2 regions of the Streptococcus sp. 1453 genome follow, and region 1 is predicted to be linked to the other one. Evidence: predicted binding sites of a transcription regulator. Region 1 holds the regulator's gene; the other holds the start of a gene.
The links. Region 1 encodes HrcA, which represses chaperone genes, less so after heat shock. Its sites were predicted from a motif close to TTAGCACTCNNNNNNNNNGAGTGCTAA; they were not measured.

Region 1 (6,770 bases):
GTGGCATGGGAACTCGTCTTGAGTTGCGTTCAGTGGATCCGATGGCAAACCCATACATCGCTATGGCTGTTCTTTTGGAGGTTGGTTTGCATGGTATTGAAAACAAAATCGAAGCACCAGCTCCTATCGAAGAAAATATCTACATCATGACAGCAGAAGAACGCAAGGAAGCTGGTATTACAGACCTTCCATCAACCCTTCACAACGCTTTGAAAGCTTTGACAGAAGATGAGGTTGTCAGAGCAGCTCTTGGAGAACATATCTATACTAGTTTCCTTGAAGCCAAGCGAATCGAATGGGCTAGCTATGCAACCTTCGTTTCACAATGGGAAATTGATAACTATTTAGACCTTTACTAATCATAGACGAAAGATTGCCTGAGGGCGGTCTTTTTTTCTTGTGTTTTATATCGAGGTGTGATATATTTTATATAACGAAGTGCGATATATCGAACTGAATAGGAGGTGGCTATAAATGGAATTAACAGATAAGATTCGTCGAGTTTATCTTCCCATGACGGAAACAGGTTTTTATATCTTGTTCTGTCTGCAAAAGGAAGGTCATGGTTATAGCATTACGCAAAAGGTCAAGGAGATGACAGATTCTCAAGTTTCGATTAGTCCTGGGACTATGTATGGAACCTTGTCAAAGATGGAAAAGGATGGTTTGATTTCCTTTGTCCGAGAAGAGGAAAAACGGAAAATCTATCAAATCACAGACTTGGGACGAAAAGTCTTAGATATTGAATTGAAACGTATTGAACGGCTCTATAGAAACAGTCGGGAGGAAGGATGATGGAAAAGAAAATTGTTTATCGAATTGCTACCATTGCGGATTATGATAGAGAGGCTTTATATCTTAGAAAAATGCATGCTGAGGGCTGGAAGCTCAAGGAAGTAACCTACTCTAACTTAGTAGTTGCGGTTAAGTATACTTTTGAAAAGTGCCAACCGGAGCAGGTGTCTTATCAGTTGGACTTCTATCCTATGAAAAAATCTGATAGAGCCACCTATTTACAATTGTTTAAAGACTGTGGCTGGGAGCATATTACAGACTTTAATGGGTTTTCCTACTTTAGAAAGCTTCATTCTGGAATTGAGTCGGATGCTTCCTATTTTGCTTCTCTTTTTAGCTCTACTACCGGTTTTCTCAAAGTTTGTCACTGGAGGTAGTTCTTTCAGTTGGGAAATGTTTTTGATTGTTATAATAGATGGTGTTTTATTGATAGTTCATGCGATTCAGATTTCTTATATTTTTTAGAGATTGGGTCAAAAGTGGAAAGAATTATCTAATAAATAACGCCAGGCATGTTTTCTAATTTTGGGGTAAGACAATGAATAGCAGAGTAGAATTTCGGATTTTTACCATTGTTGATTTGGACAAGGAAGAAGAATATTTACATGAGATGCATTTGAAGGGTTGGAGATATAGAACGAGTCGTTTTGGTTTGTTCTATTTTGACCAATGTCAACCAGACGATGTCATCTACTGTATCTATGATTCTAGATTTCTTAAAAAATATAAGCATGAACTGCAAGATTTTAGAAATAGAGGTTGGGAATTGATAGAAAGAGGTTTTTGTTCGATTCTTCGTAAATCGTCTTCTAATTTACTTCCAGAGGATCAAGTCTATATGAGTAAGGGGCTCAGATGGGAAGTTATGCGATATAGATTTCGTTCATGTACAGTTGCTTTCTCAGGCGGTCTTGTTGTTTGTATGAGTTTGTTTCGAGAAGAACTGTCGCAATCTTTCTTTGTCATTTTTGCTCTATATTCCTTTATGATTTCTTATCTAATCCATAGTTTTTTCAGACTTAAAAGGAAATACCAAGTAGATGGGAGGTAGGGTTCTAGGTCTTTAGACTGATTTTTAGCACTCTTGATAAAAGAGTGCTAATTTTTTGAGTTTTTGTCTTGACATTCTCTTTTAAGGGTGTATAATAGAATCATAAGTTAGCACTTGAGTGTGTCGAGTGCTAATCGATCAGACAGAGAGGAGTGATGAGGTGGTTACAGAGCGTCAGCAGGATATTCTAAATCTGATTATTGACATCTTTACCAAAACGCACGAACCTGTCGGATCCAAAGCCTTGCAAGAGTCTATTAACTCTAGCAGTGCAACCATTCGTAATGACATGGCGGCTCTAGAAAAGCAAGGTTTGCTTGAGAAGGCTCATACTTCAAGTGGTCGGATGCCAAGTGTTGCTGGTTTTCAGTACTATGTAAAACACTCACTGGATTTTGACCGACTGGCTGAAAATGAGGTTTACGAGATTGTCAAAGCCTTTGATCAGGAATTCTTCAAGCTAGAAGATATTCTGCAAGAAGCTGCTAATCTACTGACAGACCTGAGTGGCTGTACGGTAGTAGCACTGGACGTTGAGCCGAGCAGACAACGATTGACAGCCTTTGATATCGTTGTTTTGGGGCAACATACAGCCTTGGCGGTATTCACCCTAGACGAGTCTCGAACGGTTACCAGTCAATTTCTGATTCCAAGGAACTTCTTGCAGGAGGATTTGCTGAAACTGAAGAACATTATTCAGGAACGTTTTCTCGGCCACACCGTGCTAGATATTCACTACAAGATTCGGACGGAGATTCCGCAGATTATCCAGCGTTACTTTACAACAACGGACAATGTTATCGATCTCTTTGAACATATCTTTAAGGAAATGTTCAACGAAAACATTGTGGTGGCGGGCAAGGTTAATCTCTTGAATTTTGCCAATCTAGCAGCCTATCAGTTCTTTGATCAACCGCAAAAGGTGGCTCTGGAGATTCGTGAGGGTTTGCATGAAGATCAGATGCAAAATGTTCGTGTTGCGGACAGTCAAGAGTCCTGTCTAGCTGACCTAGCGGTGATTAGTAGCAAGTTCCTCATTCCTTATCGGGGAGTTGGAATTCTAGCCATTATCGGTCCAGTCAATCTGGATTACCAACAGCTAATCAACCAAGTCAATGTGGTCAACCGTGTTTTGACCATGAAGTTGACAGATTTTTACCGCTACCTTAGTAGTAATCATTACGAAGTACATTAAGATTGAAATCATTAAAGGAGGCGAAAATGGTCCAAGATATAAAAAATGAAGAAGTAGAAGAAGTTCAAGAAGAGGAAGTTGTGGAAACAACTGAAGAAACGACTCCTGAGAAGTCTGAGTTGGACTTGGCAAATGAACGTGCAGATGAGTTCGAAAATAAATACCTTCGCGCTCATGCAGAAATGCAAAATATCCAACGCCGTGCCAATGAAGAGCGTCAAAACTTGCAACATTATCGTAGCCAGGACTTGGCAAAAGCGATTCTCCCTTCTTTGGATAACCTTGAGCGTGCACTCGCGGTTGAAGGATTGACAGACGATGTCAAAAAAGGATTGGAGATGGTGCAAGAAAGCTTGATTCACGCTTTGAAAGAAGAAGGAATCGAAGAAATCGCAGCTGACGGTGAATTTGACCATAACTACCATATGGCCATCCAAACTCTCCCAGCAGACGATGAACATCCAGCAGATACCATCGCCCAAGTTTTCCAAAAAGGCTACAAACTCCATGACCGCATCCTACGCCCAGCAATGGTAGTGGTGTACAACTAGGCAATTCTGACGGCAGCTAAAGCAACTCGTCAGAAAACGGCAATCGCTATGGCGTTTGCCTAGCCTCCTTACTAACTCGTCGTCGAAATAAAATCGATTTCGACTCCTCGTGTCGCAATTTACATAATAGAAAACTTGTCCGAAACGACAATAAACTATGAAGAAAGATAAGAGGCAAGCCGGAGGCTTGCAAGGAAGATATTTCCTACCGTGGTGAAAGTTTCAGTAGCAAAAGCTACTGAAACAGGGGATTTTTGAGACAATAGGCTCAAAAATAAGTGATGAAATCCCGTAGGGAGTTGCTCACGTCCCCACCACTTAAGGGAAATATCAAAAAGAAAAAAAGATAAATTTAAGGAGAAAAACACATGTCTAAAATTATCGGTATTGACTTAGGTACAACAAACTCAGCAGTAGCAGTTCTTGAAGGAACTGAAAGCAAAATCATCGCAAATCCAGAAGGAAACCGCACAACTCCATCTGTAGTCTCATTCAAAAACGGCGAAATCATCGTTGGTGACGCTGCGAAACGTCAAGCAGTTACAAATCCAGATACAGTTATCTCTATCAAATCTAAGATGGGAACTTCTGAAAAAGTTTCTGCAAACGGAAAAGAATACACTCCACAAGAAATCTCAGCTATGATTCTTCAATACTTGAAAGGTTATGCTGAAGACTATCTTGGTGAAAAAGTAACCAAAGCAGTTATCACAGTTCCTGCTTACTTCAACGACGCTCAACGTCAAGCAACAAAAGACGCTGGTAAAATCGCTGGTCTTGAAGTAGAACGTATTGTCAACGAACCAACTGCAGCCGCTCTTGCTTACGGTTTGGACAAGACTGACAAAGAAGAAAAAATCTTGGTATTTGACCTTGGTGGTGGTACATTCGACGTCTCTATCCTTGAATTGGGTGACGGCGTCTTCGATGTATTGTCAACTGCAGGGGACAACAAACTTGGTGGTGATGACTTTGACCAAAAAATCATCGACCACTTGGTAGCAGAATTCAAAAAAGAAAACGGTATTGACTTGTCTACTGACAAGATGGCAATGCAACGTTTGAAAGATGCAGCTGAAAAAGCGAAGAAAGACCTTTCTGGTGTAACTTCAACTCAAATCAGCTTGCCATTTATCACTGCTGGTGAGGCTGGACCTCTTCACTTGGAAATGACTTTGACTCGTGCGAAATTTGACGATTTGACTCGTGACCTTGTAGAACGTACAAAAGTTCCAGTTCGTCAAGCCCTTTCAGATGCAGGTTTGAGCTTGTCAGAAATCGACGAAGTTATCCTTGTTGGTGGTTCAACTCGTATCCCAGCCGTTGTCGAAGCTGTTAAGGCTGAAACTGGTAAAGAACCAAACAAATCAGTAAACCCTGACGAAGTAGTTGCTATGGGTGCTGCTATCCAAGGTGGTGTGATTACTGGTGATGTCAAAGACGTTGTCCTTCTTGACGTAACACCATTGTCACTTGGTATCGAAACAATGGGTGGAGTATTTACAAAACTCATCGATCGCAACACTACTATTCCAACATCTAAATCACAAGTCTTCTCAACAGCAGCAGACAACCAACCAGCCGTTGATATCCACGTTCTTCAAGGTGAACGCCCAATGGCAGCAGATAACAAGACTCTTGGACGTTTCCAATTGACAGACATCCCAGCTGCACCTCGTGGAATTCCTCAAATCGAAGTAACATTTGACATCGACAAGAACGGTATCGTGTCTGTTAAGGCTAAAGATCTTGGAACTCAAAAAGAACAAACAATTGTTATCCAATCGAACTCAGGTTTGACAGACGAAGAAATCGACCGCATGATGAAAGATGCCGAAGCTAACGCTGAAGCAGATAAGAAACGTAAAGAAGAAGTTGACCTTCGTAACGAAGTAGACCAAGCTATCTTCGCAACTGAAAAGACTATCAAGGAAACTGAAGGCAAAGGTTTCGACGCAGAACGTGACGCTGCCCAAGCTGCCCTTGATGATCTTAAGAAAGCTCAAGAAGACAACAACTTGGACGACATGAAAGCAAAACTTGAAGCATTGAACGAAAAAGCCCAAGGACTTGCTGTGAAACTCTACGAACAAGCCGCAGCAGCTCAACAAGCTCAAGCAGGAGCAGAAGGCGCACAAGCAACAGGAGACGCAGGTGATGACGTCGTAGACGGAGAGTTTACTGAAAAGTAAGATGAAAGTATTAACAGAAGAGTATCTAAAAAGTACAAGAAAAGTTTATAATGATTTTTGTGATAAAGCTGATAGTTATGAATCTGCAAAAGATTTTATAGATAATATTCCAGCAGTATATTTGGCTAGATATAGAGAAATTATATTAGCTGAACATGAGAGTTGTGTCAAAAATGATGAAGCGGTAAGGAATTTTGTTACTTCAGTATTGTTGTCTGCATTTGTATCGGCGCTGGTATCAGCTATGATATCATTAGAAATACAAACATATAAATTTGTAATACCGTTCATAATTGGTATGATTTGGACAGTAGTTGTATTTCTTATGATCAATTGGAATTATATAGCAGATACTAAGAAGAGACAAAAATATATAAATATTTGTGTGCTTATTGGATATTTAAAATCAAAATAAATTTGATTTAAGTTACTTCACTCATCCACAGAGGTTGCAACCCAGCCTCTGTTTTTCGATAAAAAGGGACGGAACCTGATTTATTTGGGGTTTGTCTCATCAATATGAAATACAGGAATTGAACCCGGACTAAATCGAGGTTTGATTCAAAATATAAATAGAAAGGAACAAATGTGTTCGTAACTGAACACGGGTTCCCAAATTTCTTACTAAATATAACAGAAAGGAATTGAACCCGACCTAAATTCTTGGAAAAAAGATAAATCTGTCGAGGAGCATCGCTCCAGCGTCAGATTTCCTATTTTTCAGTCGAATTTTACGGTCTTGGTATCTTGTATGAACAATACTGAATTTTATGATCGTCTGGGGGTGTCAAAAAACGCTTCGGCAGACGAGATCAAAAAGGCTTATCGTAAGCTTTCGAAAAAATATCACCCAGATATCAATAAGGAGCCTGGTGCTGAGGAAAAGTACAAGGAAGTTCAAGAAGCCTATGAGACTTTGAGTGACGACCAAAAACGGGCTGCCTATGACCAATATGGTGCTGCAGGCGCCAATGGTGGATTTGGAG
Region 2 (6,770 bases), on a different contig from region 1:
TTTTCTGTAGAAATCTTACATCATCCCACCCATCATGCTTGGATCCATTGCTGGAGCTGGGGCCACTGGTTCTGGCTTATTGGCTACGACTGCTTCTGTTGTCAAAATCAAGCTGGCTACAGATGCTGCATTTTGAAGAGCTGAACGGCTCACTTTAACTGGGTCGATGATTCCCTCTTCAATCATGTTGACCCACTCGCCAGTTGCTGCGTTAAAGCCTGTACCAAGCTCAGCATTTTTCAAACGATCGATAACGATAGAGCCTTCAAATCCTGCATTGTGGGCAATTTGACGAACAGGTTCTTCCAAGGCACGGAGAACAATATTGCGTCCTGTTGCTTCGTCTCCTGTCAATTCCAAGGCAGCAACAGCTGGAATCACATTGGCAAGAGCTGTTCCACCACCTGCAACAATACCTTCTTCAACAGCTGCACGAGTAGCGTTAAGGGCATCTTCAATGCGGAGTTTCATTTCTTTCAACTCAGTTTCAGTTGCAGCTCCAACCTTGATAACTGCAACACCACCTGACAATTTTGCCAAGCGTTCTTGCAATTTTTCACGGTCAAACTCAGAAGTTGTGGTTTCGATTTGAGACTTGATAACCGCAACACGGTGAGAAATCGCTTCAGGATTTCCAGCACCTTCTACGATAACAGTGCTATCTTTGTCCACGGTTACTCTAGCTGCTTGACCAAGCGCCTCAATCGTAGCATCTTTCAACTCAAGACCAAGGTCTTCAGTGATAACTGTTCCGCCTGTCAAGATGGCAATGTCTTCGAGCATAGCTTTGCGGCGGTCACCAAAACCAGGTGCCTTGACCGCTACCACGTTGAAGGTTCCACGAATCTTGTTCAATACAAGGGTTGGAAGAGCTTCGCCATCCACATCATCCGCAATAATCAAGAGTGGACGACTGCTTTGAAGGATACTCTCGAGGAGTGGCAAGATTTCTTGGATATTTGAAATCTTCTTATCGGTAATCAAAATGTATGGATTTTCGAGGTCAGCCACCATTTTTTCGCTATCTGTCACCATGTACTGTGAAAGATAACCACGGTCAAATTGCATACCTTCCACAACTTCAAGTTCTGTTTCCATACCACGTGACTCTTCGATAGTTATGACACCGTCTTTTCCAACTTTTTCCATGGCTTCAGAGATATATTCGCCAACTTTTTCAGAACGAGAAGAGACGGCGGCAACCTGAGCAATGGCTTCTTTATTAGCAACTGGAATGGCATTGTTTTTCAAGGCTTCAACTGCTGCGGTAACTGCTGTTTCAATCCCACGACGAATGCCGATTGGATTTGCGCCTGCTGTGACGTTCTTAATTCCTTCACGAACGATAGCTTGAGTCAAGACTGTTGCAGTAGTTGTCCCGTCACCAGCAATATCATTGGTTTTTGAAGCTACTTCTGATACCAATTTGGCACCCATATTTTCAAAATGGTCTTCCAACTCGATTTCTTTGGCAATAGTCACACCGTCATTGGTAATCAAAGGTGAACCGAATGTTTTTTCAAGAACGACATTACGACCTTTTGGCCCCAAGGTTACTTTAACAGTGTCTGCAAGGATATCGACACCACGGACCATAGCTGAACGAGCATCAGATGAAAATTTAATTTCTTTTGACATACTTACTTTCTCCTTCTATTCTTCAATGATAGCCAAGATGTTAGCTTCGCCTACGATGATGTACTTTTCATCGCCATCTTTGACGTCGAGACCTGCGTGAGCTTCAACTAAGACACGGTCTCCAGCTTTAACGCTTGGAGCAACCAAGTCACCGTTCAAGGTACGAACACCTTGTCCAGTAGCCACAACTTTGGCTGTTTTGGTTTTTTCTTGGGCTGAGCCTGCAAGGACAAAGCCTCCAACAGTTTGTTCTTTTTCTTCGATTTTCAAGACCACACGGTCTCCTAATGGTTTCAACATCTGATTTCCTCCATAAATAGATAGTATTAGCACTCTTTACACTTGAGTGCTAATTCATAGTTCTATTGTATCACTTGGTCAGAAATAGTCAAGAAAAAAGTCTGACTTTCTCAAGATAAAAAGCCTGAGACCAACTCAGACTTTTTAATGCTTAAAATGGCAATTCTTCCTCTTCCAAGACCAAATCCGCCAAATCTTGGCCTGCATTATTTTCACGCATGGCACGTTGAGCACGACTTTCCAAGAGTTGGAATCCAGTAACAAGTACTTCGGTCACGTAGTTCATCTGGCCATTTTTCTCAAAACGACGGGTACGTAATTCTCCATCCACTGAAATGAGACTACCTTTAGTTGCGTAGCTGGCCAAGCTTTCTGCCAGTCTGCCCCAAAGGACCATATTGACAAAATCAGCTTCACGCTCCCCATTTTGGTCTTTGTAACGACGGTTGACTGCAATAGTTGCTCGCGCTACTGACTTGTCATTGTTAGTTTTGTGCAATTCTGGTGTAGACGTTAAACGTCCAATAAGAATAACTTTATTATACATATTTTCTTCCTCCTACTTATCTATTCGTAGGAAATCAAAAAAAGTTACAGAAATTTGTAACTTTTCGAGGAAATTTTTTACTTTTTATGAACCATGAAACCTGTCGCCTGTTGATTGGCCATGATGGTCATATCTGTAATCTGCACACGACGAGGTTGACTGGTCACATAGACCACTGTGTCTGCGATGTCTGGTGCCTGCAAGGCTTCGATTCCTTGGTAAACGGACGCAGCTCGCTCTTTGTCACCATGAAAACGCACTGTAGAAAAATCTGTTTCGACAATTCCAGGCTGAATGGTCGTCACCTTGATATCCGTTGCGATTGTATCAATTCGCAGACCATCTGAAAAGGTCTTAACCGCTGCCTTGGTCGCTGAGTAAACAGCGGCACCAGCATAGGCGTAGATTCCTGCGGTTGAGCCCATATTGATGATATGTCCTTGATTAGCTTTTACCATTGCTGGCAAGAAACAGCGAGTGACTGCCATCAAACCTTTGACATTGGTATCCAGCATGGTCAACATATCCAGCTCTTCATAATCCTGATAGGGTGCTAAACCTAGAGCCAAGCCTGCATTGTTGACCAGAATATCAATCTGACCTATCGTTTCTAGAATATCAGAGCAGACAGTCTTTACCATGTTCATATCCGTGACATCTAGTGGAAAGGTCCAAATTATTTGATTTGGGAAGGCTTCTGCAAACTCAATTTTTAAGGCTTCAAGTCTGTCTATCCGTCGACCTGTTAGAACGACATTCTCACCCTGCTCCAAATAAGCACGCGCAATCGCTTTACCAATTCCTGATGTCGCTCCTGTAATCACAACATTTTTTGCCATCTTATTTCCTTCTAGCTGGTCTATCAGATACTGACAACTTCCTAAACAGTCCAGTGTTTAGCTGGGTCAAATGGAGTTCCGACAACTTGGTCTTCTGATAATTCAATAATACCACGTTTTTGCGGAGCATTTGGCAAATGCAATTCACGAGGACTACACATCATGCCAAAACTCTTTTCACCACGAAGTTCACCTGGGAAAATGAGATTCCCTTTTGGCATCATAGCTCCAGGAAGAGCTACAATGGTTTTCAACCCAAGACGCGCATTAGGAGCCCCTGCAACGATTTGCACTGTCTTGTCACTTGCAACTGCAACTTGGCAGATGTTGAGGTGGTCACTATCTGGATGAGCTACCATCTCGACAATTTCACCAACAACAAACTTAGGTTCCCTGTCATTGACAATTTCTTCTTTAAAATCTTCCGCCTGCAATTCTTGGTTCAAACGAGCGACTTGCTCATCTGATAAAAAGACTTGACCACGCTCTGCAATTTCAAATAAACTTGAAACTTCGAAAATATTCCAAGCAACTGTTTCTCCATTATCTTTGAGAAAAACACGGGCTACCTTGCCCTTGCGTTCTACATCCAGTTTAGCATCTCCGCTATTTTTCACGATGACCATAAGGACATCACCGACATGTTCTTTATTATATGTAAAAATCATTGTTTCCTTTTTCTCCTATTTCAGTCCTGCTAAAAAGTCGTTAATTTGTTGCTTGCTTTTACGGTCGCGATTGACAAAACGACCGATTTCCTTATCCTTTTCTAGAACAACAAGGCTAGGAATTCCGTAAACATCCCAGAGTTTGGCCAAATCCATATACCGATCTCGATCCACTCGAATAAAGGTGAACTCTGGATTGGTCTCCTCAATTTCTGGTAAGACAGGATAGATATAACGACAATCGCCACACCAGTCCGCCACAAAAAGAAAGACTTTCTTGCCATCTTTTTCTACTAAAGATGCCAATTCTTCTAAACTTGCTGGTTGTATCATAAGACTTCCTCCTCATAGACTAGGTCTTCATTTTCATAGACAAAGGTATAATGACGGCCATCCTCAAAAATGACGCCACCAACCAAGCTCTCTAGACTGCTTTCATAAACTTGAACATAGAGGGTCGCAATTTCCCCCATGTCTGAAAAATAGTCTCGCACAATCGCTGTCAACTCTTCCTGAGTCTTCATGAGCTTACGGTCATCTGCAACTTTTTTCGTAGCAAGGGCAAGGCTCCCAATACCAAGCAGGGCCAGACCTGCCATCCACATTTTTTTAGCTTTCATACCATTCATTTTAACACAAAAAAGGCTTTAGGACAAATGAGGAAACAGAAAAAAAGCAAGTAAAAAGCCTCTTCCTTAAAGGAAAAGGACTTCTTATACTCAATGAAAATCAAAGAGCAAACTAGGAAGCTAGCTGCAGGTTGCTCAAAACACTGTTTTGAGGTTGTAGGTAAGGCGACACTGACGTAGTTTGAAGAGATTTTCGAAGAGTATTATTCTTATTGCCAGGCACCTGAATTGCCAACGTAGTAACCATCAGGGGTGTAGGTATTGCGAAGCATCTTACCTGATGAAGCCAGATAATACCACTTACCATTGTCTTTGATCCAATCATTCGCTTGCATGGCACCAGAAGAACTTACATAATACCATTCTCCCTTGTCATAAACCCAAGCGCTTACTTTCATAGCTCCTGAGCAATTAAAGGTTCAAAAAGCTGTCCAATATCATTCATTTTTTTAAAAACATTTGACACTACATCATCCACGCTGTAGGACATAGATACATCAAACGTAAGAGCCAAAATATCGAAAAATATACAACTTTTAAAGGCAACATTTCATTTTTTAAAGTCTAACAACCATAGAACTGAAATCAGAGCAAGGCATCAATTTCCTACTCTTAGTACGCCTATTTTGATGATTGAAGTGAAGATTTTTTTATTTAACGTAGACAATCCCCAATTTCCCAAAAGCCACATCTCCACGGATAATCAAGGTTTTACTTGTTGGGGCTAGAGAAGTATCTGCCTTGGCTACACCACAGAAAGTTTCCACCTTCAAATCAACTCTCCAATGTTGGGGAACATAGATAACTGCCTTTCCAAAACCAACTTCTACTTTCAGGGTTGCAGTATCTCCTAAAATCTCTGCATTGTCGTAATATATCTTGGCATCGCCAAAACCAACTTCTACTTGATCCTCTACCAATTCTTGATTTTGCTTGTAGAAAGTCCCAGTCCCAAAAGCAACTTCCTTATCTGTAAGAATGTTTTTTTCACCATCATACCACCATTTTTTTCCATTCCAAGTTCTGTTAGAATGAGTGAGTGCGCTGACACCCATTACGATTAAAATACTAGCTAAAATAAGCGAAATAGGAGATAGCTGAATCCAATCATAAAAAAGATTCACTATATTTAATGCTGTTAATGCTAAAAAAGTGGCACTTGTCCAATGATGCCTAAGGGAAGATTCTATTGCCTTATACAATAGAAAAGCGATAAAGACAAAAGGAGAATACTTAGTCTCCAAAGATGGAACACCATAATGTCCCTGTAATAAAATCCATGCTGCCAATACTAGCAACACAATACCAAATGCTTTCTTTTTCATGTTCTTACCTCATGTTTCTTAGATTTTCTTTTAGGAGGGATTGGTAATGCCGTGACACATGAACCTCCTTATGAGTCTGATAAAAGGAAATGGTGCCCGTTCCTGAAAAGGACTTGTCCACCGAATAGATTTGCTGAATATTAGCGATAGTTGACTTGGATACCCGACTAAAATAACGAGGAAGGATAGCCTCTAACTCATAGAGTTTAAGCCGAACCTCGTAGGCATTTTTCTGGGTATGGGCGTAAATCTTGCTACCTTCCGTCTCAAAGAAGAGAATTTCCGATAAATCCAGATAATATTCACCCGTCCCCTTGTAAAAAATCAACCTAGGAGACTTGGATTCTTGCAAGAGGCGCTGTAAATCCGCAATCTCATCTGTCAAAGCCGCTGCCTTGATGACAATTTCAGTTTCCTCTAAATTGCTGTCAATTTCGATTCGTAACTTCATTCCATCTCCTTTCTGACTCTACTATATCAAAGGAAAAATAAGAAAACAAGGGCAAAAAAGCAAGTGGTTACTTTAGGCACGTAAGTGGTTCTAGGACCGCCTTATACTCTTCGAAAATCAAATTCAAACCACGTCAGCGTCGCCTTACCGTACTCAAGTACAGCTTGCGGCTAGCTTCCTAGTTTGCTCTTTGATTTTCATTGAGTATTAACTTACAGGTCAACATAGAAAGAAAAGCACACCCCACACAAGACCACAAATATAACCAACTACTACATCCTTGGGAAAATGCACGCCACCTAGTACTCTTACTAGACCGAGGAGGGCTGACAAGACCAACAAGGTAACCCCTACAGATAAACTAGCATGTAAG

Region 2: a site for HrcA is predicted at 1,965-1,991, ahead of groES (co-chaperone GroES). Genes of this name have one in related genera too.

What each region holds. Positions count from the first base shown of each region.
Region 1 covers NZ_VMLZ01000005.1:79,541-86,310, reverse strand. The annotation lists gene glnA (type I glutamate--ammonia ligase) at 1-359, shown strand, start outside; gene HW098_RS03955 (PadR family transcriptional regulator) at 475-795, shown strand; partial or broken gene HW098_RS03950 (DUF2812 domain-containing protein) at 795-1,260, shown strand; gene HW098_RS03945 (DUF2812 domain-containing protein) at 1,334-1,846, shown strand; gene hrcA (heat-inducible transcriptional repressor HrcA) at 2,007-3,041, shown strand; gene grpE (nucleotide exchange factor GrpE) at 3,068-3,592, shown strand; gene dnaK (molecular chaperone DnaK) at 3,961-5,784, shown strand; gene HW098_RS03925 (tRNA (guanine-N7)-methyltransferase) at 5,786-6,199, shown strand; gene dnaJ (molecular chaperone DnaJ) at 6,536-6,770, shown strand, end outside.
Region 2 covers NZ_VMLZ01000017.1:10,425-17,194, reverse strand. The annotation lists gene groL (chaperonin GroEL) at 16-1,638, opposite strand; gene groES (co-chaperone GroES) at 1,654-1,938, opposite strand; gene HW098_RS09170 (single-stranded DNA-binding protein) at 2,090-2,485, opposite strand; gene HW098_RS09165 (SDR family NAD(P)-dependent oxidoreductase) at 2,563-3,324, opposite strand; gene ytpR (YtpR family tRNA-binding protein) at 3,366-3,992, opposite strand; gene HW098_RS09155 (thioredoxin family protein) at 4,008-4,325, opposite strand; gene HW098_RS09150 (DUF4651 domain-containing protein) at 4,322-4,621, opposite strand; partial or broken gene HW098_RS09145 (N-acetylmuramoyl-L-alanine amidase family protein) at 4,831-5,028, opposite strand; gene HW098_RS09140 (LiaF domain-containing protein) at 5,272-5,946, opposite strand; gene HW098_RS09135 (LytTR family DNA-binding domain-containing protein) at 5,951-6,397, opposite strand; gene HW098_RS09130 (phosphatase PAP2 family protein) at 6,617-6,770, opposite strand, start outside.